Linked DNA regions of Undibacterium parvum. The protein of the gene in region 2 interacts with the protein of the main gene of each other region in a pairwise test. Links are inferred from orthologs where the notes say so. Each region holds a gene or a part of one and is shown on either strand. Other genes may lie near its edges.

Region 1 (12,843 bases), 410 kb from region 2 along the record:
CATCGTCTCGGCTTTTGAGGCGGCCTATTCAGCGTATTCCGACTTCCAAAATAATATGGAACGTTATTGGTGCTTACGTTGGTTGCAGCAAGAAAACCAGCGCCAGGTGGAAGCCGTGGTGTTGAAGGATGAAGTTTTGCGCCTGGTAGAAATTCCTCTAATTATTCGTTTAGCAGGCATGCCATCGGTGGCGCGCGGTGCTCAGGTCAAGCTCGATATCTTACGTTGGAATGAGCTCGATCTGAGTGTTGAAGCACGCTTATTAGAAATGCTCACGACCGTCACCGATGAGGGCATGGAGGAGGAAGCCGAGCAAGTTGATGGCGCTGAAACCAGCACCGACACACATGGCGAGGCGGCTGAATTTGAAACTGACGCTGAAACTCAGGCGGAAACACTGGCCGAAGAGAGTGCGGAGGCTGATTCCGAGTCCGAGTCAGCCACTGGTCCTGACGATACCCTGAGCGCTTAGGCTAACGATTAATCTCTGTATTTTTGTGATAAAAATTTGTGAAATCGATTCTTGATAACCTGATACTGACTTCTGCTATTTTCATTTCCGTGGTGGTGCACGGTATGCTGTTGTTGATGCATTTTGTCGCGCCCAGACCGGCTGAGACTCCTGCCACCGATCCTGGTTTGGAAGTCATTTTAGTCAATGCCAAACACGATAAAAAACCGATCAATGCGCAAGCGCTGGCGCAAGCCAATCTCGATGGCGGTGGCGCAAATGATAGTGGTCGGTCCAAATCGCCTTTGCCAGACATGAGTAAAACCGAAAATGGCGAACGCGTCATGGTGGCCAAGCGACAGATAGAAGAATTGGAAGAGAACCAGAAAAAATTGATGGATCAGGTTCGTAGTAAGACCAAGCTGTCGACGCAAAAGCCGAATGAAAAACTGACGCCAGAAGAAAATAAACTCTATAACACAGGAAAAGATACTCAGGACAGTACGCAGGCGCTAGCGCGTATGGCCGCCGAAATTTCTCAGACCATAGAAGACCAGAATAAACGTCCGCGCAAAACTTTCATTACTCCCAGCACTCAGGCAGTTGGCTACGCCATGTATTACAAGGCCTTGCAAAAACGCGTAGAGGATATGGGAACCATGAATTTCCCGCAAAAAGATGGGCGTAAATTGTATGGCGAATTGATTATTTATATCCCGATTTTCCAGGATGGCAGCATCTACGAAAGAGATGGCGGACCTAAGGTAGAGAAGTCTTCAGGTAATCCTGCGCTGGATGCCGCTGCCTTGCGCATCGTAAGGCGCGCCGCTCCTTTTGGGAAATTCCCGCCGAATATGCGCTCAAAGGATAAAGATGATTTATGGGTAGTGATTACCCGTTTTAAATTTACCCGGGATGAACAACTGGAGACAGAATTGCGCGGAGGGGCAAAATGAGTCATTTCTCTGCGCCGGATCAGTATGTGGTGATAGGTAATCCTATCGCCCACAGTAAATCACCCAGCATCCACGCGCATTTCGCAGGCATTTGCGCGCAGCATATGGAATATGCGCGGCTACTGGCCCCGCTGGATGGTTTTGCTGCTAGCGTTGCGGCATTTCGGCAGGCGGGCGGCAAAGGCGCGAACGTGACTGTGCCTTTCAAGTTGGAGGCGTATGCTTTGGCGACACAACTGTCGCCACGTGCGCAACTGGCCGGTGCCGTGAATACCCTCAGCTTTAATGGAGATCAAATTTTTGGTGATAACACCGACGGCGTCGGTTTGGTCAATGATATTGTGCGCAATGCTGGCATTGCATTGAAAAATAAGCGCATCTTATTATTAGGTGCGGGCGGCGCGGCGCGTGGGGTTTTGCTGCCACTATTGTCTGAGCAGCCTGCTGAGTTTGTGATCGCCAATCGCACTCTGAGTAAGGCAGAAGAATTAATAGTATTAGCGCAGCAGCATGGCAACGGCACTGTCAAATTGCAGTCCTGTGTATGGGCTGCCTTGCAAGGCAGGTTTGATCTGATTATTAATGCGACTTCCGCCAGTCTCAGTGATGAGGTGCCGCCGATTTCAGCCACTTTGTTTGACAGTAATACCTTAGCCTACGACATGATGTATGGCGCGCAGATGACGGCGTTTTTGCGCTTTGCGCAAACTCAGGGCGCGCAATTGCGTGATGGTTTGGGGATGCTGGTAGAGCAGGCGGCTGAATCTTTTTATATCTGGCGTGGCGTGCGCCCAGAAACGGCAGCACTGATGCTGGAGTTGCGCCGGGCTTTGGAGTCGCAATGAAAAAATTACTTCTATGGTTGATCTTGCTGCCGCTAGGATTATTTTTTCTATTGCAGATCTATTTTTTCTTGCAAATTTGCTGGTGGATTAATTTCAACCCGAGTTCCACCAGTTTCATGCGCCAGCAATTATCCGTCTTGCAGGAAAAAAATCCTGATGCAAAATTGCAGCATAAATGGGTACCGTACGCCCGTATCTCGGTCAATTTGAAGCGCGCCGTAATCAGTTCCGAAGACGATGGGTTTTCTGAGCATGACGGTGTCGATTGGGATGCGATGCAAAAGGCTTACGAAAAAAATCAAAAAAAGGGCAAGCTCAAATACGGCGGCTCGACCATCACTCAGCAGTTGGCTAAAAATCTTTTTCTATCCGGTGAACGCAGTTATTTGCGTAAGGGTCAGGAGTTGATCATTACCTATATGCTGGAATTGTGTATGAGTAAGGAGCGCATACTCGAGATCTATTTAAATGTGGTGGAGTGGGGTGTCGGGGTGTTTGGCGCCGAGGCAGCCTCACAACATTATTACAAAATTAGTGCGGCAGCACTGGGGCCAGCGCAAGCGGCCAGACTTGCCGTTATGCTGCCAAAGCCGCGGTTTTTTGATACACATACCGGCTCGGTTTACTTACAAAAACGCAGTGAATTAATCTTAAAGCGTATGAATTCCGCGGAGTTGCCATGATTTTTCAAAGTCAAAAAGGTGCGATTAGCTTGTTCATGACGGCGCTACTGATGATGTTAATCACGGTGATGGCGATGCTGTTTCTCTACATGGCTAGGTATGGGCATTTGCCATTTCCCGAGTTGCGGGCACGCTGGGGCCATTCTGCCGACGTGATTTCGAATGAATTAAAAAGTGTCAGTGGGCTTAAGGCTGCGGCGACTGCGACCGCGACCAATAAAGCGCTCTCTAAATCGGCGGACCTACAGTCCACGGTGACGATAGAGAGCGGTGTCCAGCGTTGCACTATTCACGGCAAAGTGGTCTATTCGGATACTGAGTGCTTGAGTAATAATGCAACGACGCGCACCATCAAACTGCATGATAATCGCGCAGATGCACCCAAACCAGTGACCAAGCCGAACGAAGATAAAGATGCTTCCGAGGTCGACTTAAAAATGAAAATGATCGATAAATTGAGTAAGTAGCCAACAGCGTTGATTACTTTCGCGCTTTGGTTTAACTTGTTCTATATCCTCATTTTCACACTTTGCTTTTTTTAGAGGTCAAGCATGATTAATGTTTTTGTCTTGCATAACGGGCGCTTGAGCCAGATTAATGTTGAAAATCGGGAAGACCTGGAAAATACTTTGCCGATTTGGGTCGATCTCACCGACCCGAACGAGGATGAGCGCGAATGGGTAAAAAGTATCTATGGCGTGACCTTGCCGGGCGAGGATGAGGTCAAGGATATTGAAGCATCAGCCCGTTATTACGAAGCCGATAGCGGAGATCTGCATTTACGCACAGATTTTTTAATTGATGATGACGATCAGCCAGCCAGTACTGTGACGGTGGCTTTTATTCTGGCACGCGATATTTTATTTTCCGTGCATGCGGTCGATCTTCCGGTGTTTCGTCTGGTGCGTATGCGGGCGCGTTCACGACCAGGCTCTATTGCAGATTACAAAGATGTCTTGATGGACTTGTATGCGACCGATGCCGAATATTCGGCCGATGCACTAGAAGGTATTTATCAAAATCTGGAAGACGTCAGTCGCGCGGTTCTACAAAAAAACTTTTCAGATCAGGATGCCGCACTGGCCTTGAACGCGATTGCGCAAGAAGAAGATTTGAACGGGAGAATCCGCCGCAATATGATGGATACTCGGCGCGCTGTCAGCTTCTTGATGCGCGGGCGTTTATTAAATTCTGAGCAGTTTGAGGAAGCTAGACAAATTTTACGCGATATAGAATCACTGGATGGACATACCTCATTTTTGTTCGATAAGATCAACTTCTTAATGGATGCCACCGTCGGTTTTATTAATATTAACCAGAATAAGATCATTAAAATATTCTCGGTCGCTTCGGTGGCTTTTCTCCCTCCTACCTTAATCGCCAGTATTTATGGGATGAATTTCCACGGCTGGTTCCCCGAATTGGATTGGACATTTGGCTATCCCTTTGCGCTTGCCTTAATGCTGGCTTCCGCGATTACTCCGTTTTGGTATTTCAGGCAACGTGGTTGGCTGAAATAAATTTCAGTGTCGAATCTGTATCCAATTTACGAATGCGAGAGTTTGCTGTACAAGCCTGAACTGCGCAACTCTCTCATAAAAATGTCAACGATTGTTATCAGAAGCTTAAAAATACTAGGCTTAGCCTTTAAGCTAAACTTTCGCTATTGCAATATTGTTATTCATCGAAGATAATTCTTTGGTAAATTTGCTCTAGGATGAAATTGTGGTAGTGGCTCAAGTCCTTGATGTATTCCAAGGCTTTAGAAATAGATAAGGTGCGATACGCATGACACAAATGGAAACGCCTTTAGATCCGGCCCCAGTGAATGCCCGCAATACCGCGGGCTTTGGCACCGGAATTCGTGAGGATTTATTGCATCGCGATCCTTTGCTCGATTGTCTGGTCGAGTTGACCCGCATCCACGGTAGACCGAGCACCCGCGCCGCTTTGTCTGCTGGGCTTCCTTTGCTAGCTGAGGGATTGACTCCTTCATTGTTTGCCAGAGCTGCTGCGCATGCCGGTTTTTCCGCCAAGGTGGTCAGACGTGATCTAAATAAAATCGATACGGCACTTTTTCCCGTTATTCTTTTGTTAAAGGATAATGAGGCTTGCTTATTGCAAAAGTGGTCTGAAGATGGTTTGAGTGCGCAATTGTTATTGCCTGATTCTGGGCAAGGCGCTGTCAGCATGGGGCATGATGAGCTCAAGGCGCGCTATTCTGGCGTTGCAATTTTTTCCCGTCCGCATTTTCGTTTTGATCAGCGTACCCCGCCTTTGGTAGTGGTGCCGCAGCGGCATTGGTTTTGGGGCGCGATCCTCGAACAAAAACCTATATTTAAAGACATATTGGCGGCGGCCTTGCTGATTAACTTGTTCGCACTCGCCATGCCTTTGTTCACCATGAACGTGTATGACAGAGTGGTTCCCAATTTTGCAGTTGAAACGCTGTGGGTGTTTGCCTTTGGTATTAGCCTTGTGCTGATACTCGAATATGTGGTGCGCTTATTGCGCGGGCATTTCATCAGTTTGGTGAGCAATCGCATCGACCTAAAATTATCAGCACTGATCATGGAGCGCGTATTGGGCATGCGTATGTCGCAAAGACCCGCCTCGGTTGGTGCTTTCGCCTCAAATTTACGCTCGTTTGAAACAGTCAGAGATTTCATTGCATCGGCTACCGTGACCGCGCTGATTGATCTACCGTTCGCCATTCTATTCCTATTTGCCTTGATCTGGATCGCCTGGCCTTTGGCTCTATTGCCTATGCTTGGTATCATTATCGTGGTCATTTATAGCTATATGGTGCAGCACAAGATGCGTGAATTGTCGGAGACGACTTTCCGTGCCGCCGCCTTGCGTAATTCGACTTTAGTCGAAAGCCTGACCACCTTGGAAACGATCAAGGCGCATGGCGCGGAAAGCCAGATGCAAGCGAAGTGGGAAAAAACCACGGCATTTTTGGCGCGCGTCAATTCCGACCTTAAGCTGCTCTCCGCCTCCAGCATCAATGGTGCGGCCGCAATACAGCAATTGGTGAACGTGGCAGTGGTAATCGCCGGTGTCTATCTGATCCATGAAAAAATGATGACTATGGGGGGCTTGATTGCAGCGACCATGTTGGCGGGACGTGCTATGTCGCCAGTCGGACAGGTGGTCGGATTACTGTTGCAGTATGAGGGCGCCAAGAATTCTCTGGCATCGCTGGAGAAAATCATGGCGACACCCTCAGAGCGCAGTGATGAGAGCGCGTTTGTGCACAGACCTGAAATTCTCGGACAGATAGAATTTAAAAACGTGCATTTCAGTTATCCTGGCCGTAGCGAAGAGGCACTACGCGGCGTCAGTTTTAAGATCGCGCCAGGCGAACGTGTCGTGATCATAGGCCGGGTAGGCTCAGGCAAGTCGACTATGGAAAAACTGATACTCGGTTTGTACGCACCGACTAAGGGGGCTGTGTTACTCGATGACGTAGATCTGCGCCAATTGGATCCTGCCGACTTGCGCCGTAGTTTAGGCTATGTTGAGCAAGATTCTATGTTGTTCTATGGCAGTCTGCGTGAAAACATCACCATCCGCGCTCCGTATGCGGATGATAGGGCCGTGGTCGCTGCGGCAGAGCTGGCGGGGCTGACCGAGTTTGTGAATAGCCACCCGGAAGGTTTTGATATGCTCATTAGTGAGCGTGGTGAAAATGTCTCTGGCGGACAGCGTCAAAGTATAGCGATAGCGCGTGCCGCATTATTGGATCCGCCTGTGCTCTTGTTAGATGAACCTACTAGCGCGATGGATTACCCATCCGAGGCGCAGTTCAAAGAGCGTATCGGCAAATACGCAATGCATAAAACCATGATCATCGTCACTCATAGGCCTAGCCTGATGGATTTGGCAAGTCGTATTATCGTGGTCGATCACGGCATGATAGTAGCGGATGGACCTAAGGATAAAGTCATGGCGGCCTTGCAATCTGGTCAGATTGGGAGGGCTAAATAATGGCTAAGTTGCGCTTGTTTGGCTTGGCAATGATTGCATGGATGGAGAAACTGCGTCTGCGTTTCGGTATTTCACCCGGACTGTGGCTAGAGCGCTGGAAGGACGATGTCAGCCTTCCTGAATCTGACTTCATGCAGGATGCGGATAGCATCATTCTGCAACAGGAGCCATTGCGCGCGCGCATACTCTTGCATGCACTCTTGGGCTCCTTCCTATTGTTTATACTTTGGGCTGGTTTGGTGCACGTGGATGAAATCACCAAAGGTGAGGGCAAGGTTATCCCATCAAGACAGTTGCAGGTATTGCAGAGTTTGGACGGCGGTATCGTCACCGAGATTTTGGTCAAGGAGGGACAGGTAGTCAAGGAAGGGCAGATCTTGCTACAGGTAGACACCACCCGTTTTGAGTCCTCCGTCAAAGAAAACCGGTCACAATATCTTTCCCTCACCGCCAAGGCCGCGCGTTTGCGTGCCTTGGGGGATGGCAAGGCTTTTGTGCCACCGCCTGAGGTAATGCAGGAAGATCCTAAAACCGCAGATGAAGAGCAGCGTCTGTATGAAACTGCGAATTCTGAAATGCAGGCGCAAGTCTCCATTGCGCGGCAGCAGTTGGCGCAAAGAGGGCAGGAGCAGGCCGAGGCTAGCGCGCGCCAAAGACAAGCTTCGCAAGCGTATGAGTCTAGTCAAAAAGAGCTGTCTGTCACCAAACCCTTGCTCGGTTCTGGCGCTGTTTCTGAAGTTGAATTACTCCGCCTGGAGCGCGATGTGTCCCGCTTCAAGGGGGAGCGCGATATCGCCACCGCGCAGATCGCCCGTACTCAGGCTGCAATCGGTGAGGCGAATCGGAAAATACAAGAAGTCGAATTGGCAGCCCGTAACAACGCTAGTAAAGAATTGTCAGAAACCATGGCAAGATTAAATGCTCTGATACAAAGCGGTACCGGTCTGGCGGATAAGGTCAAGCAGTCGGCAATACGCTCGCCGGTGCGTGGTACGGTCAAGCGCTTGCTGGTCAACACCGTTGGTGGCGTGGTGCAGCCAGGCCGTGATGTGGTAGAGGTGGTGCCTACTGAAGGTAAATTATTATTGGAGGCCAAGGTGGCTCCAAAAGATATCGCTTTCCTGGCGCCGGGACAAAAAGCCGTGGTGAAATTTACTGCTTATGATTTCTCCACCTACGGTGGCTTAGAGGCAAAATTAGAGCACATAGGGGCCGATTCGGTCACCGACGAACGCGGCAATACTTTCTATATTGTGAGAGTGTCGACCACAAATGCCGCTTTATCCGGTGGCCAGCCGATTATTCCGGGTATGGTGGCCGAGGTGGATATCATTACCGGTAAGAAAACTATACTTTCTTACCTGCTCAAACCTGTCTTAAGAGCGAAACAATCTGCCTTAACTGAACGATGATGAACATCATCTCTATAGGATATTAAGTTGAAACCGATTCAACATATTTTTGTATCAAAAACCGCGAACTCTTTGGAGACTTGGCTGCAAGCCTTTCCACGCGCACTTACTGTTAGCCTGGAAACGGAAACTGTTGCCGTGGTCGATGCTGGGGTGATCTGGTTGCGCCTGTCGACGGATGCTTCCGTGGCGCAACAAATTGCGAAAGCGCGCAAGTATTTTCCAATACAAGCTTTGGTTGTGATGAGTGATATGCCCAATGATTTGGAAGCTTTGGCAGTGTTCTCGGCTGGTGGGCGCGCTTATTGCAATACGCACGCAGGCGTCGAGGTGCTGGAAAAAATCGCTGGAGTGGTCTCGCAAGGCGGCTTGTGGATAGGTGAATCTATCATGCAACGTCTATTGAGTGCGCCCACGCCTGAATTGGTTTTGCATGCGGTTAGCAGTAAGTCTTGGGCCAGCAAGTTGACGGAGCGTGAGATTGAGGTCGCCAAGGCGATAGCTTTGGGTTGCAGTAACAAAGAGATAGGGCTGCAGATGGCTATCACTGAGCGCACCGTCAAGGCGCACGTAGGTGCTATTTTCGAAAAACTTCAGGTACGTGATCGCCTGCAATTGGCCTTATTGGTAAAAGATAGTTAAATGATGCCAGCCTAGTACTTAGGTACAATTGGGTTTTGGAAACATTCTTGTTAGAGTACGGACATTCTTATTCATTCGTCCGGAGATCTATCATGGCAAGTTCAGCAAACATCGTTGGTAAAGTCGTTGCGCTTCAAGGCCAGGCCATAGTACGTTCTGCGGACGGTAGTCAGCATCAACTTCATTTGGGTGATGTCATTTATGAAAATGATGTTATCGTCACCGAGGCAAACGGACGCGTGGAGTTGGCGTTTGATCAAGGCCGCAACTATCTCCTGAGAGAAGGCGAAACGGTCACACTTGACGCTAGTGTGTACGCACCCGCCCAAACCGAAATCGCCGCAGCGGCCTTGTTGCCAGATGCCGCGCTCGCCGCAAATGTCGCCAATGCAGTAATTGGAGGTAATAGTCTCGATAAATTACTCGAAGAAACCGCGGCCGGCCTTGGTGGCGGCGATGTCGGCGATGGTAATGGCTTTGTGCAGTTGGACAGAATCGCAGAAGCGGTTACACCCCAATCCTTCTTTGGCGCTGCCGCCACGACGGCCACTATTTTACCAATAGAGCGCTCAGCAGGATTGCTTGCAAACGCGATCGATAATGCATCGCCTGTAATTACCGTTGATGCACCGGACAATACAAACGACAGTACGCCTAGCATTTCGGGTACTAGTAATCTGCCCGCAGGCAGCACGATATCGCTGCTCATTACCGATAGCGGCGGTACGCAGCAGACCATTACTGCGATAGTTCAGCCGAATGGAACTTATAGCGCGACGCCGACGACCGCTTTGTCAGATGGCTCTTATAGCGTGGTTGCAAGCGGTAAAGATTCATCAGGCAATCCAGCCACTGGTACAGACGGTGGCTCGGTAGATGCCACTCCACCAGTCATCACTGTTCAAGCACCGGATAATACAAGTGATAACACCCCGACCATTAGCGGTAGCAGTGATTTGCCTGTAGGCAGTACGATTACGCTAGTTGTGACCGATAGTTCAGGTAAGTCGCAGACCATCACTGCCACGGTACAGACCGGTGGTATTTACAATGCGACACCTGCGTTACCTTTGGCGGACGGTACTTACAAAGTAGTGGCGAGTGGCCGAGATGCGGCCGGTAATCAAGCCACTAGTACGGATGACGGTTCGGTTGACACCACCGCCACGGCAGCTCCGACGATCACGATCACCACCGACAGCAACAACGACGGTCTGATCAGTAAAACAGAACTCGGTGCAGCGACGACAGTAGCCGTCACCGTGGCCTTGCCAGGCACCGCTAAAGCAGGTGACACTCTGACGATCACTGATGGCACAACACCGCAAAGCCATGTCTTGACCGCAGCAGAAATTAGCGCTGGTAGCTACAGCAGCACGGTTGCCAAACCGGCCGAAGGTGCAAGCTTAACGGTCACAGCAACCGTCACCGACCAGGCAGGCAATGTCTCAGCCCCGGGCACCGACAGCGCGACTTTAGACACAACGGCGACCGCAGCACCAACGATCACGATCACCACCGACAGCAACAACGACGGCCTGATCAGTAAAGCAGAACTCGGAGCCGCAAGCACAGTGGCAGTTACAGTCGCCTTGCCAGGCACGGCTAAAGCGGGCGACACTCTGACGATTACTGATGGCACGACACCGCAAAGCCATGTCTTAACCGCCGCAGAAATCACTGCAGGTACTTACAGCAGCACGGTTGCCAAACCGGCCGAAGGCGCGACCTTGTCTGTGAGTGCAACGGTCACGGACCAAGCTGGCAATGTCTCTGCACCTGGTACGGACACTGCAGTGCTCGACACCACAGCCAGCGCCAGTATCACCATCGCCACGGTCGCCGGAGACGACATCGTCAACGCTGCAGAATCGAATAAACCTGTCACCTTAAGCGGCACGGTAAGCGGTGACGCCAAAGCCGGTGATATCGTGACCCTGACCGTTGGGACCCACACCTACAACGCCACCGTGACCGGCACTGCCGGTAACTACAGCTACAGCGTGGCCGTACCTGGTGCTGATTTACTGGGCAACGGCAATGTACACGCCAGCGTCAGCAGCACCGACGGGGCCGGCAATCCAGCAGTAGCAACAGCCGACCATACTTACACAGTCGACACCACCGCCAGCGCCAGCATCACCATCGCGACGGTAGCCGGAGACGACATCGTCAACGCTGCAGAATCAGGCTCCGGTAAGCTCGTCACCTTAAGCGGCACGGTAGGCGGTGACGCCAAAGCCGGTGATATCGTAACCCTGACTGTGGGTACCCACACCTACAACGCCACAGTGACCGGCACAGCGGGTAACTACAGCTACAGCGTGGCCGTACCAGGCGCTGATTTACTGGGCAACGGCAATGTCCACGCCAGCGTCAGCAGCACCGACACGGCCGGCAATCCAGCAGTAGCAACAGCCGACCATACTTACACAGTTGACACCACAGCCAGCGCCAGTATCACCATCGCCACGGTAGCCGGAGACGACATCGTCAACGCCGCAGAATCGAATAAACCGGTCACCTTAAGCGGCACGGTAGGCGGCGACGCCAAAGCCGGTGATATCGTGACCCTGACCGTCGGTACCCACACCTACAACGCCACAGTGACCGGCACTGCCGGTAACTACAGCTACAGCGTCGCAGTACCTGGGGCTGATTTACTGGGCAACGGCAATGTTCACGCCAGCGTCAGTAGCACCGACGCGGCCGGCAATCCAGCGGTAGCAACAGCTGACCATACTTACACAGTTGACACCACAGCCAACGCCAGTATCACCATCGCGACGGTAGCCGGAGACGACATCGTCAACGCTGCAGAATCGAATAAACCTGTCACCTTAAGCGGCACGGTAAGCGGCGACGCCAAAGCCGGTGATATCGTGACCCTGACCGTTGGTACCCACACCTACAACGCCACAGTGACCGGCACAGCGGGCAACTACAGCTACAGCGTGGCCGTACCTGGTGCTGATTTACTGGGCAGCAGCAATGTCCACGCCAGCGTCAGCACAATGAGTGCCTCTGGCAATCCGTCCACTGCAGCGACTGACCATACTTACACAGTCGACACCACAGCGAGCGCCAGTATCACCATCGCCACGGTGGCTGGTGACGACATCGTCAACGCTGCAGAATCGAATAAACCTGTCACCTTAAGCGGCACGGTAGGCGGCGACGCCAAAGCCGGTGATATCGTGACCCTGACTGTGGGTACCCACACCTACAACGCCACAGTTACCGGCACTGCCGGTAACTACAGCTACAGCGTCGCAGTACCTGGGGCTGATTTACTGGGCAACGGCAATGTCCACGCCAGCGTCAGCAGCACCGACACGGCCGGCAATCCAGCAGTAGCAACAGCGGACCATACTTACACAGTCGACACCACAGCCAACGCCAGTATCACCATCGCCACGGTCGCCGGAGACGACATCGTCAACGCTGCAGAATCGAATAAACCGGTCACCTTAAGCGGCACGGTAAGCGGCGACGCCAAAGCCGGTGATATCGTGACCCTGACCGTTGGTACCCACACCTACAACGCCACAGTGACCGGCACTGCCGGTAACTACAGCTACAGCGTCGCAGTACCTGGGGCTGATTTACTGGGCAACGGCAATGTTCACGCCAGCGTCAGCACAATGAGTGCCTCTGGCAATCCGTCCACTGCAGCGACTGACCATACTTACACAGTCGACACCACAGCGAGCGCCAGTATCACCATCGCCACGGTCGCCGGAGACGACATCGTCAACGCTGCAGAATCGAATAAACCTGTCACCTTAAGCGGCACGGTAAGCGGCGACGCCAAAGCCGGTGATATCGTGACCCTGACCGTTGGTACCCACACCTACAACG
Region 2 (4,804 bases):
GGCCAAGGCATTTAAGACGTTATGACTACCTGCCGCGGACAAATTCACTAAAAATGCCTCGTCGCCTATATTAATTTTTATATCGCTGCCAAATGCATGAGCCTGATAGCTGCCGCGAACATCCGAATTTGCCGTCAATCCAAAAGTAAATACGCTGCGTTGACCAGACTCAGCAGCATAAGAACGCCACAAAGCAGTATAAGTATCATCGGCCGGAAATACGGCGATCCCGTCTGCGGGCAAAGCACGCAATACACTGCCATTTTCCTCAGCTACCGCATCGACGCTTTGCATAAACTCCTGGTGCTCACGCTGCGCATTGTTCACTAGGCCCACTGTCGGCAACGCAACCGATGTCAGCAAAGCGATTTCACCGGGATGATTCATCCCCAATTCAATTACCGCGCACCGATGCTGCGACTGGAGTCGAAGTACCGTGAGCGGCACTCCTATCTCATTATTTAAATTACCCGTTGTAGACAGGTAGTGATCGGCTCCGGCATAGGCATGAAGGATAGCGGCGATCATTTCCTTAACCGTGGTCTTACCGTTACTGCCAGTAACACCGATGACCGGTATCGAGAACTGACGACGCCAATGGCGCGCTATCTCCGCCAATGCGACTTGGGTATCAGGCACGGTCAAAGCAGGTAATTTATAGCCATCAGGAACATGCTCCGCCACTACTGCGGCAGCCCCCGAGCTGGCAACTGACTCCAAAAAATCATGCGCATCAAACTGTTCACCACGTAAAGCCAGAAAGAGATTGCCTTGATGGATACGGCGACTATCAGTCGTCAATCCATTCACATGTAGGTCAAGCGTTTCGTTCAATAGCTGAGCCGAGGTCAGCACGGCTTGAAGTTCTTTTAAAGATACATGCATCAGGCACCTCGCTTTGAGCTGGTCGCCACAGTAGCGAGCGCCAGGGAAGCGTGCGCTTCGTCCGAGAACGGCCATTTCTTGCCATTGATATCTTGATAGGTCTCATGCCCTTTACCGGCCAATAAAACCACATCATTGTTGGCCGCATGTCGTATTGCATACAATATGGCGTTCGCTCTATCTTCAATCACAAGAGGCGCCCCGTTCATGCCCTTGAGAATATCTTGTATGATCAGCGCAGGATCTTCTGTCCTAGGATTATCACTAGTCACCACCACGTGTTGCGCCAGCTCGGAAAATTTTCCCATTTGCGGACGTTTCCCCGGATCCCGATCACCGCCACAGCCAAACACGCACCACAATGCGCCCTGACGCTCTTGCGCCACCTGCTGTAGTGTGATTAGCGTTTTCTCCAGGGCGTCCGGAGTATGCGCGTAATCGATCACCACCATCACATGCCCCGGCGTTCCCAATTGTTGCATGCGGCCGGGCACAGATGCGAGTTTTTCAATCGCACTAACCGCCTTGTTCCAGGCCACACCACTCGCCAACAAGACACTCAGGACACCGAGCACATTGCTGACATTGAAGCGACCTATCATATGTGTTTTGACGCTACCGCTACCATACGGTGAATCGACATGGAAGCTGGTCCCCGTATGCAAAGTGCGCACATTGCTAGCAAATATAATCGAAGTATCAGGATACTCTTTTTGCTCCAGACTATACGCCAGCAACAAAGGCGGCACGGATACAGAGGTCGCTGCTTTCCGCTTCATTTGCGCCAACAATTGCCGACCATAAGCATCATCCAAATTTACAATTGCCGTTTTCAGTTGCGGCCAATCGAACAAGATCTGTTTAGCGGCAGCGTAGGCATCCATATCACCGTGATAATCAAGATGGTCACGGGTTAAATTGGTGAACAAGGCCACATCGACATGCATGCCACTCATACGTCCCTGATGCAAACCTATAGAGGAAGCCTCGATAGCCAATGCGCCAGTACCAGTCTTGCGCAAATCCGCAAGGCTGCGTTGCAACTGAATTGCGTCCGGTGTGGTAAATCCAGTTTCGATTAAATTTTCTACGCTGCCATCTCGATAAGTGCCAACCCCAAGAGTGCCAATGACAGCACACGGCGCGTAGGTTTGGGACAAAGCTTTTGCTATCCATTGCGAACAAGAAGTTTTGCCATTGGTACCTGTCACTGCAACGGTTAACAGCTCTTTATCCGGCTGACCATACCAGGTGTTTGCGATATCGCCTACATGTGACTGCAGCTCGGAAAAAGCATGGTGTGGAACGCTTGCATCCACATCCCAGTCATAGCCAACAGGATCATAAACGATTGCTGCGGCACCGTTATTTATCGCGCTTTGGATATGTCTACGACCATCGCCCGCACTGCCGGCAATAGGAAAAGCAAAAAACACGTCACCTTCTGCGATAGCACGCGAATCGGAACTCAGTTGCGCATTTGGTGCGCAGCTCTTAAGCCAATTTATTAATTCTTGCATAGTAATTTGGATGTGGTTAACGTCAGACATCACATACTCTCCTGCACACTGGTGTCAGGAATAAGATTAGTCACCGCGGTATCTGGCGGGACGTTTAATGAACGCAAGACGTTCGCGGTAATCGCGGAAAATACTGGGCCCGCCACAGTGCCACCATAATAACCACCACTACTAGGCTCATCGATCATTACCGCGACGATTACACGGGGATTAGAAACAGGGGCAAAGCCGACAAAATCGCCTACATATTTATTCACATAGCGACCATGCTCCAATTTATGCGCAGTACCAGTCTTGCCTCCGACTCGATATCCAGCGATCCTGGCCTGAGTACCAGTACCGCCCAGTTCCGTTGCAGATTCCAGCATCAAACGCATTTGTAGTGCCGTTTTTTCTGAAATAACACGATGTCCTGCGGGCATTTCTGCTGACTTTTGAAAGGTAAGCGGGATGGTGTCGCCATTCCGGGCAAAGATCATATAGGCACGCGCGATTTGTATCAGCGAAACAGAAATACCATGGCCGTAGCTCATGGTCGCTTGCTCGATAGGACGCCAGGTTTTAAAGTTACGCAGACGTCCCGCTACCGCACCGGGAAAGCCAAACTTTGGTTGCTGCCCAAAACCCAAAGTCGTAAACATTTCCCACATTTCTTGCGGAGGCATCTGCAGCGCCATTTTTACCGTGCCGATATTTGAAGATTTTTGTATCACTTGCGCTACCGTCAAAGCGCCTTGTTTGTGTGCATCATGTATCGTTGCCGTGCCTATCGTCATACTTCCCGGTGCTGTTTGTATGATCGTGTCAGGTGTCACCCGCCCTGTTTCCAAAGCCAAAGCAACCGTAAACGGTTTCATGGTAGAACCAGGCTCGAAAGTATCGGTCATGACGCGGTTGCGCAACTGCGCACCAGTCAATACAGATCTTTCATTCGGGTTGAAACTCGGTAAATTGACCAGTGCCAGTACTTCCCCCGTCTGCACATCCAGTACCACGGCACCACCAGCTTTGGCCTTGTGTTTTTCTAGTGCTTCTTTCAGGTGGGTGTAAGCGATGTATTGAATTTTGCTATCAATTGACAAGGTCAATTCTTTACCATCATGCGGTTCACGAATCGACTCTATATCTTCGACAATACGCCCCAACCTGTCTTTGATAACTCTGCGGCTACCAGTCTTCCCGGCCAAGTTATTTTGCGAGGCCAGCTCTATCCCCTCTTGCCCGACGTCTTCAACATTAGTGAATCCAACCACATGCGCCATCACCTCGCCTTCAGGATAAAAGCGCTTATACTCTTTACGGGTTTCGATACCAGCAATTCCCAGCGCCACCACCTTATCCGCCACATCTTGCTCAACCTGACGTCGCAGGTATACAAATTGTCGATCAGAATCGAGTTTTTTGCGCAACTCAGCTTCGCTCATTTCCAACAAGCCGGCCAGTTCACGCAACTTTTCTTTCGGGGCGTCCAGAACATCGTCTGGGATGGCCCAGATCGCCTTTACTGGAACCGATGAAGCCAACACTTCACCATTTCTATCGGTGATCTTGCCACGCGTGGCTGGCAACTCCAAAGTGCGCGTGTACCTTGAGGCGCCTTGCTTCTGCAAGAACTCAGTGGTCATCCCTTGCAACCATAAAGCTCTCACCAGCAATGCAAAAAACGCGACAAACAAAAAGAACAAGACCAGCTTAGAGCGCCACACCGGCAGCTTCACCGCAAGGACAGGGCTAGATGAAAATGAGACGGTTTTAGCAGCGCGGCTCATTTGGCATTTACCGCAGTAAGATATTGTGTACGCTCTGGCGTTACCGCGAGCATATTGAGCTCTTTAGTCGCAACCGATTCAATCCGGGCATGTTTGCCATAGGTGGATTGATCCAATTTCAACTGCGTCCATTGCAGCTCAAATTGCTTACTCACGGTCTGCGCGCGCTCTAACTCGATGAACAAACGACGCGCCTGATATTGCGAGTTCACCATGGACAAGGCGCAAGCGATCAAGGCAATCGCAAAAAAAACGTTTAAGCGCCCGCTCAAGATACCGCCCCTGGCAAGCGCTCTGCGACCCGCATGATGGCCGAGCGTGCTCTAGGATTTCCTGTCACTTCTTGCTCGGATGGTTTGATCTTTGCGATCAGTTTCATTTGCGCCTTAGGCAAATCCACCGTGCGTATAGGCAAACGTCGATCCGGCTGCAAGACATTGACCTTGGATGCGAAAAACTGTTTGACGATTCTATCTTCCAAGGAATGGAAACTAATCACGGTCATGCGCCCAAACGGAGCCAGGCAAGCGTAAGCAGCGGCCAAGCCTATTTCGAGATCTTCCAATTCCTTATTGATGAAAATCCGTATAGCCTGAAAGGTGCGAGTTGCCGGGTCCTTGCCCTTCTCGC

The links.
Region 1: the proteins of EJN92_RS12745 (region 2) and mtgA interact in binary tests that used the Escherichia coli proteins (3 or more experiments, as listed by UniProt). The link is inferred for Undibacterium parvum from one-to-one orthologs.

What each region holds. Positions count from the first base shown.
Region 1 is NZ_CP034464.1:3,324,336-3,337,178, forward strand. Bases 1,093-4,091 are described here. They hold mtgA (monofunctional biosynthetic peptidoglycan transglycosylase), read left to right. Parts: upstream 1,093-2,248; coding sequence 2,249-2,935; downstream 2,936-4,091. Other genes in these bases: EJN92_RS14585 (energy transducer TonB), read left to right, coding at 1,093-1,407; aroE (shikimate dehydrogenase), read left to right, coding at 1,404-2,252; EJN92_RS14600 (hypothetical protein), read left to right, coding at 2,932-3,402; corA (magnesium/cobalt transporter CorA), read left to right, coding at 3,487-4,091. Outside these bases: EJN92_RS14580 (ribonuclease catalytic domain-containing protein), read left to right, coding at 1-472; more of EJN92_RS14585, read left to right, coding at 511-1,092; more of corA, read left to right, coding at 4,092-4,455; EJN92_RS14610 (type I secretion system permease/ATPase), read left to right, coding at 4,724-6,928; EJN92_RS14615 (HlyD family type I secretion periplasmic adaptor subunit), read left to right, coding at 6,928-8,340; EJN92_RS14620 (response regulator transcription factor), read left to right, coding at 8,368-8,982; EJN92_RS14625 (Ig-like domain-containing protein), read left to right, coding at 9,075-12,843. UniProt on the Escherichia coli protein: Peptidoglycan polymerase that catalyzes glycan chain elongation from lipid-linked precursors. May play a role in peptidoglycan assembly during cell division in collaboration with other cell division proteins.
Region 2 is NZ_CP034464.1:2,913,066-2,917,869, reverse strand. The notes cover bases 1,805-4,804. They hold EJN92_RS12745 (peptidoglycan D,D-transpeptidase FtsI family protein), read right to left. Parts: upstream 4,175-4,804; coding sequence 2,435-4,174; downstream 1,805-2,434. Other genes in these bases: rsmH (16S rRNA (cytosine(1402)-N(4))-methyltransferase RsmH), read right to left, coding at 4,443-4,804; ftsL (cell division protein FtsL), read right to left, coding at 4,171-4,446; EJN92_RS12750 (UDP-N-acetylmuramoyl-L-alanyl-D-glutamate--2,6-diaminopimelate ligase), read right to left, coding at 1,805-2,435. Outside these bases: EJN92_RS12755 (UDP-N-acetylmuramoyl-tripeptide--D-alanyl-D-alanine ligase), read right to left, coding at 1-885; more of EJN92_RS12750, read right to left, coding at 885-1,804. UniProt on the Escherichia coli protein: Essential cell division protein that catalyzes cross-linking of the peptidoglycan cell wall at the division septum. Required for localization of FtsN.